3 regions of the Pseudomonas sp. NPDC098747 genome follow, and region 3 is predicted to be linked to each of the others. Evidence: riboswitches for the same ligand, from Rfam matches in the RefSeq annotation. Region 3 holds a riboswitch; each other region holds the start of a gene.

Region 1 (4,181 bases), on a different contig from region 3:
GGCAGGGCCAGTTGTTCGGCGAGTTCCTGCAAACCGGGTTCATCGCGCTTCAAGTCGATACTGGCCAAAGCCTTCACCGCATGCAGTTCGATGCGATGAGCTTGCAACGCTTGATCGAGTAACGCGCGCAGCGTGCTGGCAGGGCAGCCGCGCTGGCAGCCCAGTCCGACCACGAAGGTCGGCGCTGCGCTGTCATTCGTCATGCGTGGTATTGACCAGCGTTATTGCGGCGGAACAACCATGCACTGATCAGGCCCAGGGCCAGCCAGAACGCTACGTTGGTCAACTGCGAAGCGATTTTGAACTGCGCTTCCAGCGCTTCAGGAGCGAGCATCGAATGCACTTCGGGTTGCGGTGCGCCGATCACGTGCGGTACGGCGAGAATGGCCATGCCGAGAATTTTCATCAACCAATGACGGCTGAACGCAATCAACGCCAAACCCGCAGCGGTTGACGCGGCGGTGCTGATCCACCACAACTGCCGCGAAGCCAGATCCGCCGCCGCAGTGCCCGGCAGTTCAGGTGGCAGGCCCAGGGTCGGCGCGAGAACGAACGTCGCGTAACCGGCCAGGCCCCAGAGCAGACCTTGCGAGGTTTTGGTCGGCGCGCGCAGGGTGTAGAGGCCGGCGAGCATCAGAGCAAAACCCACGGCCACCACCAGATTGCCGCCCGTGGTCGAGACTATGCGCTGCCAGCCGTCTTGCGGCTCCCAGGCTTCGGCATCATGGGTGTGGGCGGCGGTGCCGGCGGCGTGTTCGTGAACCGCGGCAACAGGTTCGGATTTTTCATAGGTTTCGGCTTGAAGAATCAGCGGCGACACCCAGAAACTTTGCAGCAGTGTGAGGAGCAGGGCGGCCAGCAGACCGGTGAAACCTGCGGTTTGCGCAATTCGCTTGATCATGTCGGCAGGTCTCAGTGGCACGGGAACGCGGCGCTGTGGCGGGTATCGTGAGCTGCGTTGTGCACGGCTTCGATGTGCGAGAAACCAGCAAAATAAACCAGGCCTGCACCCAGGATCGACGCGAAAATGGCGGCGGTCAGGCGTTGGCTCAGGGTGGTGGTGCTGGAGATTTTGTCCGTGTTGCTGCCGGTGCTGGTGATGATTGACATGGCGCTTCCCTCTGGAATGTCAGCAGGTGAATAGAGCGCATGAAAACCCCTGCGGCGCGTGGCACGCAGAGGTTCAAACAGCGCCCGCCCACCGCGGGTTTGTTATGTGCAGCACGCCAATGCGCGCTGTGTGTTGCGGGCCGGTCTCCGGGCTCACGAGGGGTTGGCGTCAGGCCGACCTGCAAGCGTCACCTTCCCATGCCGCAATGGCACAGTGGATCTGACGCTTCGCTCGCTTACCGTTGCGGGGGCAGCACCGGACTGACATGGCTTTGAGTAAAGCACATGATTCACCGGTTTCCCGTTTCACCCTGTGAAGGGCACCCGTAACAAGGTGTGTAGGAGAGCATGGGGTTGGGTTTTTAGTCAATTTTTTGGGGTGGATCCGTTGCTGCGGGTGGGGCTGATTAGGGTTCCGCCCTTACGGCGGGTCACTTTTTCCAGACGCCGAAAAAGTAACCAAAAAGGCTTTACCCTGACGTTCGGCCCGCTCGCTGGGGCTCGGGGTTCCTTCGCTCCGGGACTGATCCGGGCGCATCGCCTCCGGTTTGCTGCGCTGCACCTCCTCTCGATGTGTTTGGCTTCGCCAAACGGTCGCTGCGCTCCCACCCCCGGATCAATCCCTCCACTCAGCCTGCCGACGGGGCCTTGAGATCAAGAGCTGCACTCGAGCTAACGCTCATTGTGTTGAGTGGTGAAAGGCAATGCGTTCGGCTTTTGATTTGTGGTGAATTTGCCCCTCACCCCAGCCCTCTCCCCAGGGAGAGGGGGCCGATTTCTGTTGGTTTCAAAACTTATACTCGACTCGGTATCCCACGTCGGCGCACCTCGCCCAATCGCCTCGGTCAGTCCCCTCTCCCTCAGGGAGAGGGCTAGGGTGAGGGGCTTTTGATCTGGCTTTTGATCTGGCTTTTGATGTTGCTCTTGCTCTTAGCCCCCTTCGGCAGACCGAGCGAAGGTGTTCATCCGGGGGTTAGGCGCGCAGCGCCGTGCGGCGAAGCCGCATCCATCGAGAGGAGGTGCCGCGAAGCAAACCGCAGGCGACTGCCCCCGGATGGCCACCGTAGCGAGGGAACACTGAGCCTCAGCGAAGCGCCGTACGGCGGGGCAAAGTCTTTTGGTTCCTTTTTGGCGTTTGAAAAAGGGACTCGCTGTAAGAGCGAAACCGCCAGCGGCAGCACCCGCAGCAACGGATATGCCCCCTATCCAAACATTGACCCGCCACTGCACCATGCGTAGCCTTGCGCCTTCGAGGTTCTTCGGCGATGCCGAAGCTAAGAAGGGAACGCGGTCAATGCCGCGGCTGCCCCCGCAACTGTGAACGGTGATGTTCGCTGCCACGCCACTGCAAGCTCAGTCCACTGAGCCCGCGGGAAGGCGCAGCGAATGCCAGGCCCAGCGCCTGAACGCCGTCAGCCAGGAGACCTGCCTCGTCACAGATTCTCAATTTCAACCGGGCGGGGTGATCCGGTGGCGAACTCTCCAGGCACGCACGCGCGTGGCCGGTTCTCGTCCCGTATGCCCGCCGCTTGCCAAAGGGCATACCGATGAAAACACTGGCCAAACTCCCTGTCACCATCGTCACCGGCTTCCTCGGTTCGGGCAAAACCACGTTGCTGCGGCACATGCTCGACAACGCTCAGGGCCGTCGTATCGCGGTGATCGTCAACGAGTTTGGCGAGTTGGGCATCGACGGTGAAATCCTCAAACAATGCACCATCGGTTGCAGCGAAGAAGAGGCCGTGGGCCGCGTTTATGAACTGGCCAACGGCTGCCTGTGCTGCACGGTGCAGGAAGAGTTCTTCCCGGTGATGCGCGAACTGGTTGCCCGTCGCGGCGACCTCGACCACATCCTCATCGAAACCTCCGGTCTGGCCTTGCCAAAACCGCTGGTACAAGCCTTCCAGTGGCCGGAAATCCGTAGCGCCTGCACGGTTGACGCGGTGATCACCGTGGTCGACAGCCCAGCCGTGGCCGCTGGCACTTTCGCCGCGTTCCCGGATCAGGTCGATGCCCAGCGCAAACTCGACCCGAATCTGGATCACGAATCGCCGCTGCACGAATTGTTCGCCGACCAACTGGCCAGCGCCGACCTCGTCATCCTCAACAAATCCGACCTGATCAGCCCTGAAGACCTCGCGCGCGTTCGCCTGGAAGTCGCCGAAGAGCTGCCGCCAGCGGTGAAGATCATCGAGGCCAGCAGTGGTCGCGTGCCGCTGGACGTTTTGATCGGCCTCGGCGCCGGTTCCGAAGAACACATCGACAGCCGCCACAGCCATCACGATCATCACCACGACGGTGATGACGACCACGATGACCACGATCACGACGCCTTCGATTCGATCTCCATCGAACTGCCGCAAGCCGACGAAAGCCTGTTGCTCGACGCGCTGACGCAACTGGTGGTCAAGCACGGCATCCTGCGTGTGAAGGGCTTCGCGGCAATCCCGAGCAAGCCGATGCGTTTGCTGATTCAAGGCGTGGGCACGCGTTTCGACAAGCATTTCGACCGTCAGTGGGGCGCCGATGAAGCGCGCGTCACGCGTCTGGTGTTGATCGGCCAAGAACTCGACGCCGTGCAACTCGAAGCGCAACTGCGCGCTGCGCTCAGCGTTTAACCCATGCACCTGCTCAGGACACAGCCCGGCGGTTTCGTTTCCGATGACAACATCGCCGACCTGGGGCAAACCCCCGCCGAACTGGTGATCCTGTGTAGCGGCGATTCCAGCCTGGCGCTGCTCGCCGAAGCCGCGCAGCAATTGCCGGAAGATTATCCGAGCGTGCGCCTGGCTAATCCCATGCAGGTGCAGAATCACGCTTCGGTCGATCTCTACGTCGATGAGGTGCTGCGTCACGCCAAAGTCATTCTGATCTCGCTGCACGGCGGCATCGCTTATTGGCGCTACGGCGTCGAGCGCTTGATCGAGTTGTCCGAGCGCGGCGTGCAGGTGATCCTGGTGCCGGGGGATGATCGTCCCGATCCGGAACTCAGTGATCTGAGTACCGTCAACGCCGAAGATCGTGACCGGCTCTGGCAGTTCCTGCGTCAGGGCGGCATGGGCAACGCAGTG
Region 2 (4,181 bases), on a different contig from region 3:
CCGCGACTTGTGTACCTGCCGCAGCGGTAGGTTTACCGCCCTCGGGCCAGCCGACCGCCGGGGCGATATTCACCGTCGGGATCAGGGTTTTGTTTGGTTCGGGCAGTTTCGGTGACGGGCCGGTGCCGTCGGTGACCTGCAGGCTGGACGATTCACCACAGGCGGCGAGCCCTCCGGCGAGGGCGATGACGAAAACGAGCTGGGGCTTGCGCATTGCTGATCTTCCCTATGAATGCATTCCTAGTCATAGAGGCGCGCGCAAGCCCGATGGTTCAAATGCTCAGCCACGAGCCTCTTTGAACAACACGGCAATGCCCGGGTGGTAATTGCCAGCCTCGCTGCGCAACTTGCGATAGGCGTAGGGGAAATACCAGGCGACGGCGCAGGTGTGTTCCTTTTGCAGATCGTCGACCATGTCCTGCAATTCTTCCGGGCTGGCGCTGTGTTGGGCTTTTTGCGGGGCGACAAACAGGCAGCCGAGCTTGAGGTCGCTGGCGTAGCTGATGCGTTTGGCGTCGTTGGTGATGTCCAGCAGGGCTTGGGTCAGGTTTAGATTGTTGACGCGTGGCCAGCGTTGCGTGGCCTGGATAAACGCGCGATCTTCGGTGCCAGCCAGGAACAGGTCGGCGCGGGCATTGCGCTCGCCTTCCTCGTTCTGCTTGCGGGTGCCGGTGTCGTGCAGTGTCACAAACTCCGCCATCCAGGCGGCGGCAGAAAGCAATCCGAGATTGGCTTTCTCGTCATGCCAGTAGGGCGTGTCACTGTCGCCGCGCACGGCGTTGTAACGGTCGATACAGTCAAACCAGCGTTCAAGCACCGGGCGCAGGAATTCCAGGCGCGGATTGCTGATGATCATGCCTTGCATCGTAATCATCCTTATTGTTGTGATGTGCTTTTTCGGTAAAAGCATGGCTCTTTGATATCACTTGTTTCAGCGTGGCACAAGATTGGCGTCGGTTAATTGATCGGCGGCAGTTATTCGCTCGATGACCCCCTCTTTAATTGACGCTCCACCCCCAACCCTCTAACCTTCGCGGCTTGTTTCAGGTGCTCTGTGACCTGCGTCGACAGAGTGAAACAGGGAAGCCGGTGAGGGTTGTCTTCAAGCGAAGAACAACCACGATCCCGGCGCTGCCCCCGCAACGGTAAATGAGTAAAAACTGCGTCTTGTGCCACTGCTCAACAGCGGGAAGGCGCGCAGTCAGGCGAAACGCCGCTCATGAGCCCGGAGACCGGCCTGATTCATCCAACGGCATCACGGTGGGCGATGCCAGGCTTTTTGCCGTCTATTCTTGTGCCTGCCCGCCGTTATCCAGCCTCAACGGAGAGCTCCCCCATGACTGATTCCCCCGAGCGTGACGAGCGCCATCTGGCGCGTATGCAGCGCAAAAAAGCCGTGATTGATGAACGCATCGCCAACTCGCCCGACGAGTGCGGCCTGGTGCTGGTGCTGACCGGCAACGGCAAAGGCAAAAGCAGCTCGGCGTTCGGCATGCTCGCCCGCGCAATGGGTCACGGCATGCAGTGCGGTGTGGTGCAGTTCATCAAGGGACGCAACAGCACCGGTGAGGAGTTGTTCTTCCGCCGCTTCCCCGAGCAGGTGCGCTTTCATGTGATGGGCGAGGGTTTCACTTGGGAAACTCAGGATCGCCAACGCGACATCGCCGCAGCCGAAGCCGCGTGGGCAGTGTCCCGCGAGTTGCTGCGCGATCCGTCGATCGGTCTGGTGGTGCTCGATGAACTGAACATCGCCCTCAAGCATGGCTACCTCGACCTTGATCAGGTGCTCAGCGACTTGCAGGCGCGTCCGCCGATGCAGCACGTGATCGTCACCGGTCGCGCGGCCAAGCCGGAAATGATCGAGATGGGCGACACGGTCACCGAAATGGGCGTGCTCAAACACGCCTTTCAGGCCGGCATCAAAGCGCAGAAAGGCGTTGAACTTTGAATCAGCCACGTCACTGCCCGGCGGTATTGATTGCCGCGCCGGCCTCCGGTCAGGGCAAGACCACCGTCACTGCCGCGCTCGCCCGTTTGCATCGCAATCAAGGGCGCAAGGTGCGCGTGTTCAAGTGCGGCCCGGATTTTCTCGATCCGATGATCCTCGAGCGCGCCAGCGGTGCGCCGGTTTATCAACTCGATATGTGGATGGTCGGCGAGCAGGAAAGTCGTCGCCTGTTGTGGGAAGCCGCCGCCGAAGCCGATCTGATTCTGATCGAAGGCGTGATGGGGCTGTTTGACGGGACGCCGTCGAGCGCCGACCTGGCGCGACATTTCGGCGTACCGGTGCTCGGCGTGATCGACGGCACCGCGATGGCGCAGACCTTTGGTGCGTTGGCGTTGGGGCTGGCGCGCTATCAGCCGGACTTGCCGTTTGCGGGTGTGCTGGCCAATCGCGTCGGGACCTTGCGTCACGCGCAACTGCTTGAAGGCAGCCTGACCGAAGGTTTGCGTTGGTACGGCGCGTTGTCCCGTGAGATCGGGATCGAGTTGCCGAGCCGTCATCTCGGCCTCGTGCAGGCCAGCGAACTGAATGACCTGGATATTCGCCTCGACGCCGCCGCCGCTGCGCTTGCCAGCAGTTGCGAGGTAGCGCTGCCACCTTCTGTGGAGTTCGCGGCGCCAGAAGTGATCGCCGCAGAACCGCTATTAAAAGGCGTGCGAATCGCTATCGCCCGTGATGAAGCGTTTGCCTTCACCTATGGCGCCAGTCTCGATCTGCTGCGGGCGATGGGTGCCGAGTTGAGTTTCTTCTCGCCGATCCGTGACACGCAGTTGCCCGAAGCGGACAGTCTGTATCTGCCGGGCGGCTACCCGGAATTGCACCACGTGGCGTTGTCGCAGAACACCGCGATGCTCGACGCAATCCGCGCGCATCATGCTGCCGGCAAACCATTGCTGGCCGAGTGTGGCGGTATGCTTTATCTGCTCGATTCGTTGACCGATGTCGAAGGCACTCGCGCCGAACTGGTCGGTTTGCTGAGCGGCGATGCGGTGATGCAGAAGCGTCTGGCGGCGTTGGCGCTGCAAGCGGTTGATCTGCCGGAGGGCTCGCTGCGGGGGCACACTTATCACCATTCGTTGACCAACACTGAACTGACGCCGATTGCTCGCGGGTTGAGCCCGAATGGCGGGCGTGGGGCGGAGGCGGTTTATCGGGAAGGGCGGATGACGGCTTCTTATGTGCACTTTTATTTTCCGTCGAATCCTGTGGCTATCGCTGCATTATTCCTGCCTGACCGGGAGGCCGCCTTCGCGAGCAAGCTCGCTCCCACAGGGGATCGCGTTTCTTGAGCAAGTACCCCGACCATTGTGGGAGCGAGCTTGCTCGCGAAGAGGCCATGACAGACAACGCATTCACTGAAGCCGAACGCGCAGCGGTCTACAAAGCCATCGCCGAACGCCGCGACATGCGCCACTTCACTGGTGGCACCGTCGCGCCCGAACTACTGCGTCGCCTGCTCGAAGCCGCACATCAGGCCCCGAGCGTTGGCCTGATGCAGCCGTGGCGCTTCATTCGCATCAGCGACCGAGCCCTGCGCGGGCAGATCCGGAACCTGGTGGAAGAAGAACGCATCCGCACCGCCGAAGCCCTCGGCGAGCGCAGCGATGAGTTCATGACACTCAAGGTCGAAGGCATCAATGATTGCGCTGAAGTACTGGTCGCCGCGCTGACGGACGATCGCGAAAAGCACATCTTCGGTCGCCGCACGCTGCCGGAAATGGACATGGCGTCGCTCTCCTGCGCGATCCAGAACCTGTGGCTGGCGTCCCGCGCCGAAGGTCTGGGCATGGGCTGGGTCTCGCTGTTCGAGCCGCAGGCGCTGGCCGATCTACTGAAGTTGCCAGAGGGCGCCAAGCCTTTGGCCGTTTTGTGCCTGGGCCCGGTCAAGGAATTCTATCCGGCGCCGATGCTGGTACTCGAAGGGTGGGCGCAGGCGCGTCCGCTCAATGAGTTGCTGTATGAAAATTATTGGGGAGTGAGTCAATGAGTGTGGCGTTGTTGAGTGTCGCCGCGGTTGCGCTGGATGCGCTGCTGGGTGAACCGAAACGCTGGCATCCGCTGGTGGCGTTCGGCAATTTTGCCGGGCGCATCGAGCAACGTTTCAACGCCGGTGGCCGTGGCTGGCGCAGTCATGGCGTTACTGCGTGGGTGATCGCAGTGCTGCCGCTGACGTTGC
Region 3 (4,181 bases):
CACCACCCCGGCAAACTCACCGCCAGCATCATTGAAGCGGCGGCTGACGGTGATCACCCACTCTTGGTTGGTGCGGCTCTGGATGGGCGGACCGATAAAGGTTTCACGGGAGGGATCATCGCGATGATGTATGAAATAGGCCCGATCGCTGCTGTTTGCCCCGGCCGGAATCGGTCGATTGGAGGACATCAGCCAGCGTCCCTGATTATCGTAGATGGTGATACCACTGAGCTGTGGCATCAACGGTTCCTGGCGGTTGATCAATGCACTCAGTCGCTGAATCTGTGCCGGCCCACTGCCTTCGGTTTCCAGGCGTTCGACAAGCCCGAGTAACAGCAGCGAGCTTTGGCGGACGGTCCCTTCGGAGTAGGTAGAAAGCGCCTGGGTCAGGTTCAAGCCATGGACATCCACCTCCTCCAGTGCTCGATCTCGCGAGGCCAATACTTTCCAGACAGTCAGTGACGCCAGGGAGCAACCGATGACCAGCAGCAAAAGCACAACCAGGTGGGAATCACGCTTCACGTTACTACCTTAAGGAAAGTCCGGTTTTCCGTTCCAGCGTCTATTGGGTCAGGGCAATAGCTGGAGCCATGCATCCTCTTCTTGAACAAGGATACAAGCAGTGGTGAATCGTTGCAGCAACTCAATAGGAGGGAGGAAAAGGCACATTCGCCACCGCCCCTTCGACTGACGCCGCCCCATGCTTGAAACAAGCACGCCCGTTCGCCTCAACCGCCACGATCGGCTACCATGCCGCCCGCCGGTTTCCAATTGGGATTAATAGGGAATCCGTGATGCGCCCAACGCATCAAACGGAACTGCCCCCGCAACTGTAGATGCTGAGCCTGCTTCTGAACTGCCACTGGGATTGCTCCCGGGAAGGCTGGAGCAGGCGATGACGCATCAGTCAGGAGACCTGCCGGCCAAGCAACAATCACTAACCGGCGGGGTGTCCGGGAAGGACATCTTTGTGCGCGTCACTTCGGTGATCGACCTTGCACTGCTTATCCGGCAGCGTTCGAGATGTGTTTCCAGACCCTACACCCTGGCTCCGTGTACGGTTCAAATGGAGATTGCATCATGCTGTTGCCTCGTTTTGTCGCCCTCGTCGCTGGCCTGGGTCTTGGCGCCCTCGCCCATGCAGCACCGACGCAGTATCCCCTGACAATTGAAAACTGCGGCAGCACGCTGACCTTCGCGCAGGCCCCTGCCCGTGCGGTGTCGATCGGCCAGGCCGGCACGGAGATGCTTTTCGCGCTCGGGCTGGGTGACAAATTGGTCGGGACTTCGGTGTGGTTCAACGACGTGCTGCCTCAGTACAAGGCGCAAAACGACAAGATCGAACGCTTGGCCGATAACGAACCGAGTTTCGAGTCGGTGATCGCCAAACGCCCGCAGCTAGTGGCTGTCGAACTGGAATGGATGGTCGGGCCACAAGGCGCCGTCGGCACCCGCGAGCAGTTTCACGAACTGAAGATTCCGACCTATTTGATGCCCTCTGACTGCGAGGCCAAGGACAATCTGGTCGGCGCCGACGGCACCCGTCTTGCGCCGTTTCGCATCGACAGCATCTATAAAAGCATCACCCAGTTCGGTGAGATTTTTGATGTTCAGCCGCGTGCTCAACAGCTGAACGCAGACCTCAAGGCCAGCCTCGCCAAGTCAATTGCGATGGCGCACAACAAGAACCTGAAAGACACCAGCGCACTGGTCTGGTTTTCCAGTGCCAGTCTGGATATCGACCCGTACGTCGCCGGGCACAAGGGTGTTCCAGACTTCATGCTCGACACGCTGGGCGTGCGCAACGTGGTGGAGTCGGATGAAGAATGGCCAACCGTCGGATGGGAAACCATCGCCAAAGCCAACCCGACATTCCTGATCATCGCGCGCATGGATCGCCGGCGCTTCCCGGCTGACGACTATCTGAAGAAGCTGGAATTCCTGCGCAGCGATCCCGTGACCCGCAACATGGACGCCGTGAAAAACAACCGCATCATCATTCTCGACGCCATGGCCATGCAGGCGAGCATGAGGACGTTCGACGGCATCGCAGCGCTGGCCACCGCTATCAACGGTTACGACCTGTCCAAATGACCACGACGTTGATACGCACCGTGCTTGCACTGGCGTTTCTGCTTTTAGCGGTGATTGCTGGTGTGGCCATTGGTGAGACAACCATTGATCCCATCGTGGTGTTCCAGGTGCTGGCCAACAAATTGTGGGCGGCCGGGTATGTACTCGATCCCATCGATGAGGGCATCGTCTGGAACTATCGCCTGACGCGCGCGCTGGTGGCTGCTGCTTGCGGCGCTGGCCTGGCGACTTGCGGGGTGATTCTGCAATCGCTGTTGCGCAACCCGTTGGCCGATCCGTATTTGCTGGGCATTTCCGCTGGTGCATCGACGGGCGCGGTGATGGTTGCGTTGCTGGGCTTCGGCGCGGGGGCGATTTCCATGTCCGTCGGTGCGTTTGGCGGCGCCGTTGTGGCTTTCGCCGTGGTGGTTTTGCTTGGCCGTGCCAGCGGTTCACCCGGCAACACCGGGCAAATCATCCTGGCGGGCATCGCCGGCTCGCAGCTGTTCAATGCGCTCACGGCGTTTCTGATTACCAAGTCGGCCAGCTCCGAACAAGCACGCGGCATTATGTTCTGGATGCTCGGCAATCTCAGTGGCGTACGCTGGCCATCGGTATGGCTGGCGGTGCCGGTTGCGCTCATCGGCCTCGTTGTGTGCCTGTGGCATCGTCGTGCGCTGGATGCTTTTACCTTCGGCGTCGACTCGGCAGCTTCGCTCGGGATTCCGGTGCGTCGCGTGCAGTTGCTGTTGATCAGTTGCGCCGCATTGGTGACGGCTGTGATGGTCTCGATTGTCGGTTCTATCGGTTTCGTTGGATTGGTCATTCCCCACGCCGTCAGGCTTTTGCTCGGCACCCGCCATACGCGTCTGCTGCCAGCGAGTGCATTGGGCGGCGCGGTGTTTCTGATTGGTGCTGATGTGCTGTCGCGGACGCTGATCAAAGGCCAGGTGATTCCGGTCGGTGTGATCACCGCGTTGGTCGGTGCGCCGGTGTTCGCGCTGATCCTGATCGGCCGGAGGAATGCCCGATGAATGCCATCGCGCCTGTCGTCGGCGAATCTGTGCTGAGTTGTTCTGGCCTCGGCTTTGATATCCGTGATGCACGGTTGCTGCACGAGATTGATCTGGACATCCGTCGCGGCGAGACCCTGGGCCTCGTTGGGCCCAACGGCTCTGGCAAATCCACGCTGCTCAAACTGCTGTCCGGCGTACGCGCGCCGAGTCGCGGCGATATTCATCTCCACGGCCAACGCCTGAAGACGCTGTCGCGCCGAACCATTGCGCAAACGCTGGCCGTGGTCGAGCAACAGGCGGACACCCTCGACGCGATCAGCGTGTTTGATGCCGTGGCGCTGGGTCGAACGCCATGGCTGTCAGCCCTCAGTCCATGGTCGACCGGGGACGACTGCATCGTTGATCAAGCATTGCGTGATGTTGATGCGGCGCATCTGCGTACTCGCTCTTGGCGCAGCCTTTCCGGCGGCGAGCGGCAACGCGCGCACATCGCTCGCGCCCTCGCCCAACGTCCGCAAATTCTGCTGCTGGATGAACCCACCAATCACCTGGATATCCAGCATCAACTGGCCATTTTGAATGTGGTTCAAGCGTTGCCTGTCACGACAGTGATTGCCCTGCACGACCTCAATCAGGCACTGACCTGCGATCGCTTGGCCGTGCTGGAAAAGGGCCGACTCGTCGCCCTTGGCAAACCACTCGAAGTGCTGAGCCCGCAGCGCCTGCTCGATACGTTTGGGGTCCACGCCCATTACCTGACTGACCCTTTTGATGGTGCGCAGATCCTGCGATTGCGCTCTTCCTGATGGGTTAGTTCTAAATCCGGCAGACGTCGATAACCTCGGCGAGCGCTGACCGGGTCAAAGCTTCGATGTCGTCTGGGTACGCGGCCCCCATAGTGAGTTCAAACCGGTCGACGAACGACTAACCCAGCGCCGTGTCGAGAAACATCATCACGCCGAACCCGAGCATCAGCCCAAGCGTCGCCGGGGTTTCGTGGCCGTTGCGGTGCGTTTCCGGAATGACCTCGTGGGACACGACAAAAATCATCGCGCCGGCGGCAAGCCCCAGTGCAATCGGATAACCGAGGGC

The links. Region 3 has a riboswitch for cobalamin ahead of ACIQVE_RS22780 (ABC transporter substrate-binding protein). Riboswitches for the same ligand answer to the same signal wherever they lie in the genome.
Region 1: it holds a riboswitch for cobalamin, as region 3 does, so the genes downstream of both, ACIQVE_RS04635 (CbtB domain-containing protein) here and ACIQVE_RS22780 (ABC transporter substrate-binding protein) in region 3, are expected to answer to the same signal.
Region 2: it holds a riboswitch for cobalamin, as region 3 does, so the genes downstream of both, cobO (cob(I)yrinic acid a,c-diamide adenosyltransferase) here and ACIQVE_RS22780 (ABC transporter substrate-binding protein) in region 3, are expected to answer to the same signal.

Annotation. Positions count from the first base shown of each region.
Region 1 covers NZ_JBIWAL010000005.1:58,767-62,947, reverse strand. Annotated here, with positions in the region: gene ACIQVE_RS04645 (cobalamin biosynthesis protein) at 1-203, opposite strand, end outside; gene ACIQVE_RS04640 (CbtA family protein) at 200-901, opposite strand; gene ACIQVE_RS04635 (CbtB domain-containing protein) at 913-1,110, opposite strand; cobalamin riboswitch at 1,231-1,453, opposite strand; cobalamin riboswitch at 2,346-2,558, shown strand; gene cobW (cobalamin biosynthesis protein CobW) at 2,658-3,728, shown strand; gene cobN (cobaltochelatase subunit CobN) at 3,732-4,181, shown strand, end outside.
Region 2 covers NZ_JBIWAL010000036.1:31,236-35,416, reverse strand. Annotated here, with positions in the region: gene ACIQVE_RS20195 (PQQ-dependent sugar dehydrogenase) at 1-214, opposite strand, end outside; gene ACIQVE_RS20190 (hypothetical protein) at 281-865, opposite strand; cobalamin riboswitch at 1,029-1,256, shown strand; gene cobO (cob(I)yrinic acid a,c-diamide adenosyltransferase) at 1,337-1,948, shown strand; gene ACIQVE_RS20180 (cobyrinate a,c-diamide synthase) at 1,945-3,294, shown strand; gene bluB (5,6-dimethylbenzimidazole synthase) at 3,342-3,992, shown strand; gene cbiB (adenosylcobinamide-phosphate synthase CbiB) at 3,989-4,181, shown strand, end outside.
Region 3 covers NZ_JBIWAL010000047.1:5,252-9,432, reverse strand. Annotated here, with positions in the region: gene ACIQVE_RS22785 (diguanylate cyclase domain-containing protein) at 1-522, opposite strand, end outside; cobalamin riboswitch at 745-939, shown strand; gene ACIQVE_RS22780 (ABC transporter substrate-binding protein) at 1,081-2,094, shown strand; gene ACIQVE_RS22775 (FecCD family ABC transporter permease) at 2,091-3,107, shown strand; gene ACIQVE_RS22770 (ABC transporter ATP-binding protein) at 3,104-3,895, shown strand; gene ACIQVE_RS22765 (ZIP family metal transporter) at 4,014-4,181, opposite strand, start outside.